3 regions of the Chryseobacterium sp. 3008163 genome follow, and region 3 is predicted to be linked to each of the others. Evidence: riboswitches for the same ligand, from Rfam matches in the RefSeq annotation. Region 3 holds a riboswitch; each other region holds the start of a gene.
What was found. Region 3 has a riboswitch for thiamine pyrophosphate ahead of EAG08_RS07430 (class I SAM-dependent methyltransferase). Riboswitches for the same ligand answer to the same signal wherever they lie in the genome.
Positions count from the first base shown of each region.

Region 1: another riboswitch for thiamine pyrophosphate. It lies ahead of pnuC (nicotinamide riboside transporter PnuC); the one in region 3 lies ahead of EAG08_RS07430 (class I SAM-dependent methyltransferase).
Region 2: another riboswitch for thiamine pyrophosphate. It lies ahead of EAG08_RS12645 (TonB-dependent receptor); the one in region 3 lies ahead of EAG08_RS07430 (class I SAM-dependent methyltransferase).

Region 1 covers NZ_CP033070.1:4,138,075-4,142,966, reverse strand. The annotation lists gene EAG08_RS22415 (hypothetical protein) at 1-325, shown strand, start outside; gene EAG08_RS22410 (phosphotransferase) at 292-747, shown strand; gene EAG08_RS19175 (hypothetical protein) at 722-1,777, opposite strand; gene pnuC (nicotinamide riboside transporter PnuC) at 1,870-2,466, opposite strand; TPP riboswitch at 2,490-2,595, opposite strand; gene EAG08_RS19165 (HPP family protein) at 2,713-3,309, shown strand; gene EAG08_RS19160 (hypothetical protein) at 3,315-3,653, shown strand; gene EAG08_RS19155 (TIGR01777 family oxidoreductase) at 3,674-4,582, shown strand; gene nudK (GDP-mannose pyrophosphatase NudK) at 4,618-4,892, shown strand, end outside.
Region 2 covers NZ_CP033070.1:2,772,999-2,777,890, reverse strand. The annotation lists gene EAG08_RS12650 (hypothetical protein) at 1-105, opposite strand, end outside; gene EAG08_RS12645 (TonB-dependent receptor) at 385-2,481, opposite strand; TPP riboswitch at 2,564-2,657, opposite strand; gene EAG08_RS12640 (WG repeat-containing protein) at 2,692-3,453, opposite strand; gene EAG08_RS12635 (bifunctional aconitate hydratase 2/2-methylisocitrate dehydratase) at 3,849-4,892, shown strand, end outside.
Region 3 covers NZ_CP033070.1:1,640,023-1,644,914, reverse strand. The annotation lists gene EAG08_RS07440 (thiamine phosphate synthase) at 1-428, opposite strand, end outside; gene EAG08_RS07435 (AIR synthase family protein) at 428-1,477, opposite strand; gene EAG08_RS07430 (class I SAM-dependent methyltransferase) at 1,474-2,040, opposite strand; TPP riboswitch at 2,265-2,353, opposite strand; partial or broken gene EAG08_RS07425 (hypothetical protein) at 2,522-4,892, opposite strand, start outside.

The DNA of each region.
Region 1 (4,892 bases), 2.1 Mb from region 3:
GATTCCTGATAAAAAAGGAAATCTAATTCAAGAAATAAATGCACCGGAAGGATTACGATATGTAGTGCTTTTTACATTTGCAGAAGGTGAAAAAATGCGATTTATGACAAATGAAACCTGCTTTGTAATTGGTTCAATTATGGCTAAAATTCACAATATAACTGCTAGCAAAAAAATCGATCGGGTAAACTACAATTCTGATGTTCTTTTAAACAAAGCTTATGAACATCTCAACTTATTTTTTTCTGACGATTTAAGTGAAATGAAATATCTCAAAAAATCACCTCTAAAATGTCTAAAAATTTTGAAGATAGCAACCTATTAGAAAATCAAAAGGGAATAGTTCATCTCGATATTTGGTATGATAACTTGAGTGTAAATAAGGAAAATGAAATTACAATTTTTGACTTTGATAATTGTGGAAATGGACATCTGATTTTAGATGTTGGTTATTTTTGTAAACAACTATTTTTCATTGAATCTGATAAGAACGAATATGAAATAAAAGTTGAAAGTTTTCTAAACGGTTATAGAAAAGAAAGAAGTCTATCTGAAAAAGAACTGAAATTAATTCCAGAAGCGGGAGCATCTATTTTTGTGTTTTATCTTGGCGTTCAAGCTCAAAGATTCGATTGGTCAAATATATTTTTAACAGAAAACTATCTTAAAATGTTTGTTGGAAGAATAAAAAATTGGCTTGAATATTATGAGGCAAAAGAGATCACTCTTCCCCAAACTCCTTCCTAAAATTCGCATGCTGCGTCGCCGTAAAATAATCACAAAAAATCTGATATATTTCAGAATCTGTATGCGTCGCCCGAAGTCCCAACTGAAAATAAATTTCTAAAATCTGATGCGATAATTTCTTTACTAAATCTGTAGAAAAGCAATGAATCTCTGTTTGTTTATCAGAACTTATTAATTCAAAATTATTCAGTAACATTTCAATTTCATCGGCAAATTGAAATGCTTTTTCCAATTCATCATTGATCATTTTATTAAATAATTTCAAGCCAAGATTTGGCCGAATTTTAATTGCTTCCTCCGAAAAATGCGTCGCCATTCCAAGATAATTGACCAGCAATGTCAAATCTGCAAAAATCCTAAACGGAATTTTATCTAAAACATCTTCTGTAAAAAATTCATCGTAAACAAAACTGTAATCTTTAGAAACTTTTGCGTTATTCACTTTAAAGGAATACGTTCCGGTAGCTTTCATGCCCATCGATTTCCAGTTAGGAATAATTTCTGCCTGATCTTTAGAAATAACGAACGAACGGATGATTCCAGTACCCGATTCATCCAGCAAAGGATTTCCGTTTTCGGTTAATGTAGCATTTAAGGTAAAATGACTTAAGTGTGGAGCTCCTGTTGCAAAATGCCAAAGTCCGTTGATCAAAAATATTCCATTGCTTTGTTTCTCAGCTGTTCCGCCAATCATTCCGCTTCCTCCGAAACAGGTTTTTGGGTTAGCGAAAAGTGTTGAAGCAACATTTGGTTTTAAATTTCTAGAAAAAAAATTGGCTCCCGAGCATAAAGTGAGCATCCAGCCTAAGCTTCCATCGATTTTTGACCACTCAAACAATACCGACAGACCTTCTTTTAACCGAAAACCTAATCCGCCATATTTTTTTGGAACCCAAATCTGAAGCAAACGTTGCTCATGAATACTGGTCATTATTTCCTGAGAAACTTCACAAGCTCCCAACATTTTATTTCTAATTTCTTCAGGCATGATCATGGCTATATGGTCGTTTTGAATTGATATCTTAATCACTGATATTTTAGGCTTATTATTATTTTTGTTTATAATCTCTCGCTGATCAAGCAGATTTTGCAGATGATAAAATCTGCGTGAGTCTTTAAAAATCAAGCGACCTTTAAAGACTTAGATTTAATAATTTTCCGCCACTCCAAATAACCAGAAATCGCTACGATAAATAAGAAAGCCGTCAAAACCGCATACAGATACAAATCTTTGTGTATCAACAACGGAATTGCGATAATATTGCTGACATTGAGCAAAATCCAGTTTTCGATTTTTCTTCTCGCCATCAGCCACATTCCGGCCCACGCAAAGGCGCTAACCAGAGAATCCCAAATCGGAACGTCGGAATCGGTGTATTGAGTAAGAAAAAACCAGAACAAACCGAAAGTTCCAAGCACGATTCCAGCGGTGATTAGTTTTTCCTGATTGGTTGTTTCTGAAATCACTGTTTCAGATTGTTGTTTTCCGAATTTCCAGTACAACCAGCCATAAATGCTCATGACTAAATAGTAAAGATTTAAGGTAAATTCCGCATAGAGTTTTGCGAAAAACATCACATACAGCGAAAGTGAAATTCCGGCAATACCGAAAAGATAATTGTTTGAATTGTTTTTTCGGGCCAATAAAACCTGAAAAATTGAAAAGAAGACCCCAAACCATTCCGGCCAGGTTGTCTTTAGTGAAATTTCCTGCATCAAATTAACTTATATAAATTAAATGATGAGATGATAAAATCAAATTCCCTACGCCGGCATTATCCGGATCAGGTGTGGAAGATTCCCGGGTATCATCTCAGCCGCAATCGTGCAGCACCCCATTGATGGCGCAAAATTGAAACTTTTTTCTGAGAATAAAAAATTAAAGCTGAATTTATTTAGCAGATGAAATTCCACAGCCGTTTGTAAACGGATATTTTGTATCTTTAGATTTTAATATCAGAAACTGTGAAGAAGACGCTCAGAAGAACCTACCGTGTATCAAAATATGTAATTTACAAAGAAACTCTAGTTGATTATAAAGAACATTTCTGGTCATTTCTCGGCGCATTTTTCGGAATCGGAATTATCGCTTTTCTGCAGTCACAGTATTTATTGGAACAGGAAAATGTTTTCTTAATTGGTTCGTTCGGCGCATCAAGTGTATTGATTTACGGAGCTATTCAAAGTCCATTAGCACAACCGAGAAATCTTGTCGGCGGTCATGTTATTTCGGCTTTGGTAGGTGTCACTGTTTATCAGTTTGTTCCTGATATCTTATGGCTTTCTGCACCTTTGGCAGTGGCATTTTCCATCGTTTTAATGCAGTATACCAAGACGCTTCATCCACCAGGTGGCGCAACAGCTTTGATTGCGGTGACTTCTCCCGGAAAAATTGCAGATTTAGGATATTGGTATGTACTTTCTCCGGTTTTGTCGGGTTGTATTATTTTGCTTTTGGTCGCTTTATTTTTTAATAATATTACTAAAAACAGAAGCTATCCGACGAGTACGAAATGGAAAAGACTTTTACATAAAAAACACAAACACCCATTGAAAAATTAATTGCTATGAAATGCCTTGAATGTGGCGAAAAAATCATTGGAAGATCAGATAAAAAATTCTGCAATGACGCCTGTAGAAACGCTTATAACAACAAACAAAATAAAGATTCGAGTAATCTGATGCGGAATGTTAACAATAAACTTCGCCGAAATTACCGTATTCTGAGCGATATCAATCTGGAAGGTAAAACTAAAATTGCCAAATCTAAATTGAGTGGCTTAGGATTTGATTTTAACTATTTTACACAAATTAAAGTTTACAAAAATGGTTCTGAATATAAGTTTATTTACGACCAAGGCTATAAACTTTTAGATGATGATTATATTTTAATTGTTAAGAATTAAAAGAATCCCAAAATCAATACATGAAAGAAGTCGTATTAATTACCGGAGCCGGCGGATCTGTCGCAAAAGTTTTAGCTAATAAACTTGAAAATGAATATACTGTTCGTTTTTTGACACGAACTAAAAAGAAAGAAAATGACTTTGAATGGAATATTAAAAATGGAATTATCGACGAAAAAGCCTTCGAAAATATCAGTCACATTATCCATTTAGCAGGAGCTAATATTTCAGAAAAAAGATGGACTGATGAACGCAAAAAAGAAATTATTTCCAGCCGTGTAGATTCTGCACAACTGATTTTAAAAACTTTACAAAAGAAAAATATTCAACTAAAATCTTTCATTTCAGCATCTGCCGTTGGAATTTACGGAGCGATAACTTCTGAGAAAATATTTAAAGAAGAAGACGAAAAAGGAAATGATTTTCTAAGTGAAGTCGTGATTCTTTGGGAGAAAGCTGCGGACGAGTTTTTAGAAAAAGGTATTGCCGAAAGAGTGGTAAAAGTGCGAATAGCCATCATTCTTTCTGAATCTGAAGGTGCTTTGAAAAAAATGGCTGTTCCTGTAAAACTTGGCATCGGGTCACCTATCGGAACAGGAAGACAGTACATTCCGTGGATTCATATTGACGATCTTTCTTCCGTTTTTGAATACGCTGTGAAAAACGAAAATATAAAAGGTGCTTACAATGCATCAGCGCCTCAACATACCGACAACGAAAATTTAACGAAAGAAATTGCGGAAGTTTTAGACAAACCCCTATTTATGCCTAATATTCCGGGATTTGTGATGAAGCTAATGTTTGGCGAACTGTCTGTTGCACTGCTTGAAGGCTCAAGAACATCTTCGGAAAAGCTTCAAAATGCAGGTTTTCAATTTAAATTTCCGAACCTGAAAAATGCTTTGGAGGATCTGCTCAAGAAAAATTAATTCAAATAAAATATATAAACAAGATTGTAAAATCTATGCAGAATACAAACGTACACATTGAGAAGACTGAAATTCTATCAGATAACTGGTACACTTTAAAAAAGATCACTTTCAATATTCTAAAAAAAGACGGAACCACTGAAACCCAAAGCAGAGAAGCATACGACAGAGGAAATGGAGCAGTCATTTTATTGTACAACACAAGTACAAAAAATGTAATTTTGACCAAGCAATTCCGGATGCCGACCTACATTAACGGAAATACTGACGGAATGTTGATTGAAGCTTGTGCAGGTTTATTGGATAATGA
Region 2 (4,892 bases), 1.1 Mb from region 3:
GTTGAGGACTGCTTTAGAATTTTCCAGAGAAAATACACCAAACTTCGGAATGGTGGCCGTTCCAAATTGTTTCAAATAGTCTAAAATGTAAGCTGAAATATTCATTTGACGGCAAATTTATAACTTTTCCGTGACTTTTTCAGAGATTTCTTTGCAATATAAACGATCGAATGCTTCCCACGGATCACACAGATCTACACAGATTTTTTTCAAATAAGCTTAAAATTTATCATACCTCAACCGTTTGATCTGTGAAAATCTGTGAAATCTGTGGGAATAGCTTTTGTTATTTAGTTTAAAACAAAAAGACTGCCGAAGCAGTCTTCAAAAATTTAATCTGAACTTTACTGAAAATATAATGACATGAAATGGTGTTTAATTTTATTACTGAATTTTCCAGCTGATCCCAAACATGAAATTGGCTCCTGCCTGAGAATAATAATATGGTTCACCATACCAAACAGCTCCGTTGTTAACATATTTTTTATCGAATAAATTATTGACTAATAACTTTAAAGCGATATCATTTTTAGCTATTTTAAAATGATATTGTGCATTAAAATCGGTTAGAAAATAATCTTTTAGCTGTAGATTTTTATCTTCTGTATTGTCTAAATACTGCTTTCCAACATATTGATTCATCAAAGCAAACTCGAAGTTTTTATTGGGCGTAAATCTCAATCCTAAATTCGCAATGACATTGGGTGAAAAAGAAATTTCCGTGTTGCCCAATTCTCTTACGACATCGTCGTTTTCTATATTAAAATCAAGGTTTCTGTTTTGGCTTAAACTTACATTTCCTGAGATTTCCCATTGTTTAGAAAGTTTCGCCAAAGCACCCAACTCAACTCCTCTTCTGTAACTTTCACCGGAATTGGTTCTGATAAAAGCACCGACATTATTCAACTCGCCGTTTAAAACCAACTGATTCACATAATACATATAATATAAATTGGCAGTCAATGACACAATTCCGAACTGTTTTTCTAAACCTGCTTCAAAATCATGCAACTTTTCAGATTTTACATCAGGATTTGCAAAAATGTCGTCACGGTTGGGCTCGCGTTGTGCGTGAGCATAAGAAAGGAAAACTTTGCCATTCCCTATTCTGTAATTAACACCGGCTTTCGGATTAAAGAACAACCAATTACGCTTAACATCTGCACCCTCTCCGTCTCCTGCAGCTAAAATTTTTGTGTCGTAATCGATATTTCTTAATTGTAAATCTCCAAAAAATTCGAAATCATTTACTTTAATCAAAGCTTTAGCAAAACCTGCAATTTCGTTTTTCACAGAGCGGTTTCTGTAATACTCATGTTCATCAATTTGTGGAAAGTAAACTCCTGTTACATTTCCGAAATGCCTTCCGTAATATTGATTGGCAACTACTCCTACATTTACATCTAACTTCTCGAACTTTCCATATAAAGTAGAAACTACTCCGTAAAAATCATTATCTAACCATTTTTTTCTGATAAAATCTGTGATTTCTACTGGAGAACCGCCTACAATAGGTATTGGCAGATTATAATTTGAGTAATGAGTACCCTTTGCATCAGTTTCGTCAACTCTTTTATAGTTTTCGTAATATCCTTTTCCTCTGGTATAATGAAGAGTCGTTTCTAAATTCCATTTGTCATTGAATCTTTGTTCCCATAAAAGTTGATAATGATTTTGTCTGTAGTTGTCGGTTTCATTATCGTAGAATTTATCTTCACCCGTAAACAAATCTGTGTACATTCCCGAATAATTAAATCTAGGATTGGTTTCCCAAGTTTGTCTGTCGATTCCGTTCCAGGCTTGGTAGGTTTTTTCTTTTCCACCAAATGCCATCAGACGAAGTTTCGTTTTTCCTTCTTCAAACAAAGCCATGAAATTGTATGAATGCAAATCTGAGGAAGCCCTGTCGATATATCCGTCAGAATGAATATTAGTATATCTTCCCATCACAGAAAGACGGTCTTTCCAGAATTTACCTGAACCTACCTCAGCAGAATATTTGTATGTATTAAATGAACCGTAGCTGTCATCTGTTTTAAAATAAAACTTTTCTTCAGGCTCTTTAGAAATCACATTGATACTTGCCCCAAAAGCCGAAACTCCGTTGTTGGAAGTTCCCACACCTCTTTGTATTACAATCTGAGACGCTGAACTCGTTAAATCCGGAACGTTGACAAAGAAAGTTCCCTGACTTTCAGAATCGTTGAACGGAACACCATTCATCATCACGTTAATTCCTCTTCCTGCAACCCCACGAATTCTAAAACCCGTGTATCCAACGCCATTTCCAGCATCAGAAGTAGAGATAATTGAGGTTTGGTTTTTTAAGAGAATCGGTAAATCCTGCCCAAGGTTTCTGCCGTCTAAATCCTTCTGTACATTGATGATTTCCTTGGCAACCGGCAACCTTTTGGTAAAGTTGACAGCTTCGATTTCTCTGACTTTCAGAGAATCTGTATTCTGAGTTTGTGCAAAACCCATAGAACTTGCGGTAAGTCCTAAAAAATAAATCCTTTCATTCTTATAAATTTTTAAAATTTAATGGAATAAAAGGGGATCGATAAGATATTATGATACAACATCCCTAAACAGCATTACCCGTTCCAGGTTCATTGGGTATAATCTCAGCCCCCATTGGAGCACCCCTTTAATTTCAGCGCAAAATTACAAAAATTTGATGATGTTGCAAATTTAATAGGCTTTGTTATTAGAATCAATATAATAATAGGTTTTATCGTCTTTGGTTACTTCAAACATTTTCCCCAATTTCCAGCTGTAGTTTCGTTTGATATCAGCATATTCAAATGGAATAATAATATTATTGTTGACATCGATGATGCCAAATTTGTCCTTATGAGAAGCCACAATCATAGGATTTGACAAATCATCTCCTTCTAAAATATGTAAATATTCATATTTGGGATAAATTTTAAAATGTGAGCGGTCAGAGGGGTTACTGAACTTCGAATCTTCTATAATTCCATAAGAACCATTTAAAATATAAGCATGGAAAAGTTGTTTTTTAAATTCAGTCTGACATTTTCCCAAATCTGCATTTTTAAATTGGTATAATCTCTTTCCAGCCTGATTGATTCTGTATGAAATACCGTTCTTTTCAACTGTGGCAAAATGAGCTGTACCAAATTTCTTGGCTTTGGGGTTGGGTGAATTTAAAAGATTGCAATCTTCAGCAAAAAACATGGCGATGTGGTATTCAGGAGCGATAACTAATTTCCCTTTTTGATTGACATATCCAAAATTACCATTTAATCTTTGCGGAATTAACAACGGAACATTTTCATTAATAACAACCAAATTACTCTCAGGTTTTTTCTTAACAATCTGTTTTACCGGATTCTTCTTAGTAACTAACTTATTATTTTTCAAAACCTTAGACTGAGCAACGAAACTCATCGATAAAAGAATAAAAATAACATTGAAAATTTTCTTCATGACTGTTTGTGTTCAAAATATCTGCCAAAAATAGAAAATATAAAACACATATTTATACAGAATCTAAATAATTTAGACCAAAAAAATATTAAAATTCCGTATTTTTGGGAACATTTTTAAATGTTTGATAATTTTAAAACGTTTTTAAGCCACAACATTTGATTGCAACACATCAAAAGCCACCAAACGTTTTATCCGAAAAGAGTTTTTGCGGCGAGACAGATTGCAGGTAAACCACTTACATTTTCAGAGGAAGTCCTTTTACTATTTATCCATCGGGACAGATTATTATCTCACATTTTTAGAAATGGTGTAGATCATACAGCTTGCTTCTGTACTTTCAGATGACAACTATTCAATATCTACCTTTAATTTTTTAAAAAGAACTTCTATTTATGAATATTTATCAGGATTACATCCAAGAGATTGAAGAAAGAAAAATTCAGGGTCTTCACCCAAAACCAATTGATGGTGCAGAACTTTTAAGCGCAATCATTGCACAAATTAAAGATACTAATAACGAATACAGAGCAGATTCTCTGAAATTCTTTATCTACAACAGTTTACCGGGTACAACACCTGCTGCAGTTGTGAAAGCTCAGTTTTTAAAAGAAATCATTTTAGGTGAATCCGTATTAGAAGAAATAACTCCTGCTTTTGCATTCGAGTTATTATCTCACATGAAAGGAGGTCCTTCAATCAAAGTATTGTTGGATTTAGCTTTAGGTAACGATGCTAATATTGCTAAAGAAGCTGCAAACGTTCTAAAAACTCAGGTTTTCCTTTACGAAGCTGACACGGATCGTTTAAAAGAAGCATTCCACAACGGTAACGAAATTGCAAAAGAACTTATTGAAAGTTATGCACAGGCTGAATTCTTCACAAAACTTCCTGAAGCTCCTGAAGAAATCAAAGTAGTTACCTATATTGCTGGTGAAGGTGATATCTCGACAGATTTATTATCTCCTGGAAATCAGGCGCACTCAAGATCAGACCGTGAACTTCACGGAAAGTGCATGATGACTCCGGAAGCTCAAGAGGAAATTAAAGCTTTGCAGGCACAACATCCTGACAAAAGCGTGATGTTGATCGCTGAAAAAGGAACGATGGGAGTTGGCTCATCAAGAATGTCTGGTGTAAACAACGTGGCACTTTGGACAGGTAAACAAGCGAGTCCTTATATTCCATTTGTGAATTTCGCACCAATTGTTGGTGGAACAAACGGGATTTCTCCGATTTTCTTAACGACTGTTGACGTAACTGGTGGAATCGGTATCGACCTTCAAAACTGGGTGAAAAAACTGGATGCAGAAGGTAATGTTATCCGTAATGAGAACAATGAACCCATTCTTGAAGAAGTTTATTCTGTAGCTACAGGAACTGTTCTTACCATTAACACAAAGACTAAAAAATTATACAACGGCGATCAGGAATTGAAA
Region 3 (4,892 bases):
CAACTGTTTGCGGTTTTTGACGGAAACATTGAGCAGAAAGAGATATAATCGTACTGATGTTTTTCCGCATACTCAATCGTTGAAAGCTCATTGTTGCAGGTAATTCCAACGATAAAATCACCATTGATTTCTTTTTTTATTTGATTGAAATTTTCAGGAATCTCATCAAAATGAATTCCATCCAAAGGATTTTGTTTTAAAAGTTCCCAGCGATTATTGATGATTAAAGGAATGCTATGTAAAGAAGTTTTTGCATAAATTTTCAAAAGCAGTTCTTCAATATTCTGATTTTCTTTGAAGTGATCCCAAACCTGAATTACTGCAATGTTCTCTTTTACAATTAAATTTAATTTGGGAAAAAGAATTTTCTCATCCATCGCAGGATCAATGATTAAATAAATTCCGGATTCTATGGTTTGCTTTTTCATTATTTCCAGCCGTTTTTATAAGCGTTAAAAAAAGCTTTCCAGTAAGGGTCTTCTTCGAAATACATTAAATCATTTGCTTTTTCGTTTTCAATTAATTTAATTCCCGCAGATTTTTCGGTAATCGTTCCAACTTCTGTACATGGAATATGATTAGTTTCCAATCTCGAAATAATTTCCGAAGCCTTCTCTTTTTTACAGGTAATAATCATAGAACCCGCACCAATACAATATCTGGGATCCAAAGCGAACAGATTACAAACAGCGGACTGCACCTCTCCAATCGGAAGTTTTTCGTTAAAAATTTCAGCTCCATTTCCTGACGCAATCGCCAATTCGTAAATAGCTCCCAAAACTCCACCTTCTGTCACATCATGCATGGCTGTCACTCCTGAATTCTCATTTTGTACGGCAGTCAAAGCATCTTTCAATGATGAGGTTTCGTAAAAGGAAGCCGATGCTGAATAGTAAAATTCTTTCCCGACTTTATTTTTTACAGTCTCAGGAAAACTCATTGCTAAAATGGCTGCAGATGAAAGTGCGCTTGTTTTGGTCACTAAAATTGAATCGCCGGGTTTTGCATATTTTGAAACCAAAATTTCTTCTTTCGGAGCGACCGTAATAAAAGTTCCGCCGCCTGCTATGGTAGAATTTTGCCCTTCAATAAATCCGGTATGTCCTCCGGTAATGCTTACCCCGATATCTTTACAGAATTGATGGGTGTAATTCCAGTAGGTTTCAAAATCATTTTTAGAAAGATGCGTCGGAAGATTTAAAACAAACTGTCCGAACATCGGTGCGAAACCTGTGGTCGCCATGTCATTTGCCATCAGATGAACCGACAGCCACGCAGATTCTTCCAAACCTAGAGACGGAATCAATGACAGAGGATCGCTCGTCAAAGCCATCGCTTTTCCGCCATGCAGATCCACAACTGAAACATCTACGCCAAACTCTGGACCAACACGAACTTCATCACGCTTTTTTCCACATCGCTGTTTCAGGAAATCTTCAAATTGGGAATGATTTATTTTTCCTAAAGTCTCACTCATTCCACATCATTTAGCTGAATGTATAAACCAAAAAAATCACCAACTGGCACATTCCATTGCTGTACGGGAAACCATTTTGGAAGTCCGGTACAAGTCCATTCGATGGTGTATTTTCTTCCAACTAAAGCTTTTTCGATAATTTCGGTCAGCATTTTTGGCGTATAGAAAGTCGCCGTAACATAGAAAGGGTTTTTTCCAAACAATTGCTGGACTCTTCTTCGGGCAACTTTGGGAGAGTTTCTGTTCATCATCCCCATTGCAATTCCGTATTTGGCAACACGGGCGGCTTCTCTGATAACTTTTACGGGATCTTTATAATATTCAAAAGTTGTGATGAATGCCAATGAATCAAACGTGTGATCTTTGAAAGGCATGAAATGAGAGTCGGCCATTACCAAATCGCCTTCAAAAAGATGGATTGCCTGTGATAACATTAATGGTGAAATATCTCCACCTGTGGCTTCAATCCCGATGTTCTTCCACCAACGGGTAAATCGGGTAGTACCACAACCAAATTCTAACAACGTTTTAACTCTCTGATCTTTGGAAACGAGCTGTTCCATTACTTTTTTTGCCAGATTTCAGCACGTTTGTACCGGCCTTCATACCATAATTCGTAGGTGTCGGTATGTTCTCGGTTGAAAAACCATTCAGGTCTTCCTTGCCAGTTTTTGTCTTGTTGGGGGATTAGTTCTCCGGAATACTTTGTTACTTCCATTTTATTTTATGTTGATTTATTCAGTTCAGACCACAGATAAGCATGCGAACGAATAAAGCATAAAATGAAAATATTTTAAGCAGACATCCCTACGTTGGCATTATCCAAATCAGGTCATCGGGTATGATCTCAGCCTTGCGGCACCCCGTGTATTTATTACTGAACAAATATAGGAAATTTTAGGATTTAATAACTAATACACTTCCGATGGAATATCAAAACCGTAAACTAAAATGTAGTAAAATAAAATATTGAGATTCTTCTGGAAATGACAAACTCAATGGTTTAATTAAAAAAAGGAATGATTACTAATTTTGCTTCTAGCTTTAAAAACTCGCCTTCACCTGCATGCTCCCAATGTGAATCGTACGGTCACCTGAGTTTCTACCTTCGTAATTCAGATTTAATTGCAAAAATGAATTGATTGCCTGCTGTACAAAAACACTCCAGACCTGGTTTTTTCCGGGTTTAAGACCGTCGAGCATTTGGTTTCCTACGATGCTGAAATTGTTTCCGGTAAAGTTGTTGTTGATGAAAGAGAAGTTTCCTCTGATGGAAGTTTTCTTGCGTTCCCACTGAAGCGTTCCGGTGATGTCAAAAGCTTTCAGAAATTCTTCACCATCCACTCTTTTCTTTTCTCGGTAAGCAGAAGAAAATTCGGCTTGTATGGCGTCTGTAAATTTATAAGTTGCTTTTGGTTTTGTTTCGAAATTATTCAATCGGTAATCTCTCGTTGCAAAAAGTTGAGAAGAGTTTTGCAAATCATGAACAGAGTTTTCCCAATCGACCCTGAATTCTTTATTAAACCAATATCCCAAATTCACGAAATGAGAAGTCTGATTTCTTTCTTCGTTGCTGAAATTGGCATTGATGAGGTTATCGTTAGCAATGAAACGGTAATTTCCGTTCCAGCCAGATATTTCAGTTGGATTAAACTGAACGGAAGCTAAAATATTCTGGTTTTTGAGAATCTGATCATCACTTTTTTCAAAAGGATTTAAAACCAAAACTTTCTCTCTTTTAAAATAAGAGTTTTGTGAATTTAATGAAACATTGAAATTCCAACGCTTTAAAAACTTATTTTCTGAATCAAATATAATTGCCGGATTCACAAATAACGCCAACTGCAATTTGTTTTTGTTGGAAGGAATATACCGTACAGAATTGGTGTAAATCCTGATATACTGCGCCAAATCTGAGTATTCGGCAATTTCAAATTCATCCAACTGCTGAACGCCGTCACCATTGTAATCGGTCCATTTGTAAACACCTTGCCCGTCTGTCACTTTGATGTATTGAAATTCACGTTGTGCTTCCTGTCCATTTCCTAATTCATAGAAGGCCTGCAGGCGCATTCCGTTTTTAAATAATTGCTGATTGTATAGAATGTTTCCTACAACAAAATCTTTATTCTGATTCATGTCTACATCTTCATTTTTATAGAAGAATTTTCTATAATGAATCAAAGCATTTAAAGTGGTTTTTTCTGTTTTAATTAACTGACTTTCTGCCATAAATCCTAAGATCCTGTTCATATTCTGAAGTCTGTTGTCACGCACAGAGTCATTATCTCTGATATACATTTTAGCTAAAAGCTTGGTTCTTGTACTATCGCCGATTTTCTTTTGAACAAACAATTCTTTCCAGCTGAAACTAGTGACATCCATCAGCTGAGTTTCATTAAATTTCTTTTCGTTGTGCTCCATGCTTCCGCCTAAAGCCCAGCTTCCTTTTTGCCGGTATATTCTGTGGCAGCGCCTCCACGGATGAATTTTGTGTCCTGTAAAGTAGCATTCGTGTCCAGATAAGATAAGTTTCCTTTGGTCAGGAATTTCCCTTTAATCCAGCTGAAGTCTAATTCGTTTTTGATTCCTTTGTAAGAATCCTGTTCGTCAAGATAGTTGACACGATAATTTAAAGCTGATTTATTATTCCACTTATTCAGGAAGTTGAAGATAAATCTGTTTTGTGTTTTTCCGCTGAATTCCTGAGCTAAGTTGAAATCTCTGGAGAATTCCACATCATTAATACGGTCGAGGATGTGAAATTGTTTGTCAATGTATTGATATTCAAAGCTTGGAGTTCCTTTCCAGCTGTTTTTTGTAAATGTTTTATTACCAAAAATTCTTGCTGCATATCCTAAGTTCTGATCAGAATCTTTTGAAGAAAATAAATTGAGATCATAGTTGCTTAGAGAAATGTCTGCACCTATTTTTCCGTCTTTTAAAAGGTATTCTGAATTTACAGTATATACCTGAGATTTTTGTGGAGAAGGCAATTTTCTTACCGCTCTATAGTCCCCCATATTGGGACCGACGTATTCAAAAACACGACCGTTATTGGTAGTTTGCGTCAGTTTATAATCTCCCAAATTCACTCCGAAATACGTAAATGAAACGGTATACAAAGTCTGTGTAACATCAGTGGAAAATTGATAATGATTTCCGTTGGTGTCTGGTACGAGAATGTAAAGTATTTTGTTGACGTCATATTCTGTAACTACACCCGAAGGAGCATACATTAGATTGGGATCATTGCCGGCATCGGCTAAAATCTGTTCGTCTTCTTTGGATAAATTTAAAGCTAAAGGTGCATTTTTATTATCATTTTCCATAAACCAGTTCAGCCCGATTCTGAATTTCTCACGCTGATGTTCAAGCTTTCCTGTAAATAAATATCTTGAATAATTTCTGTTGG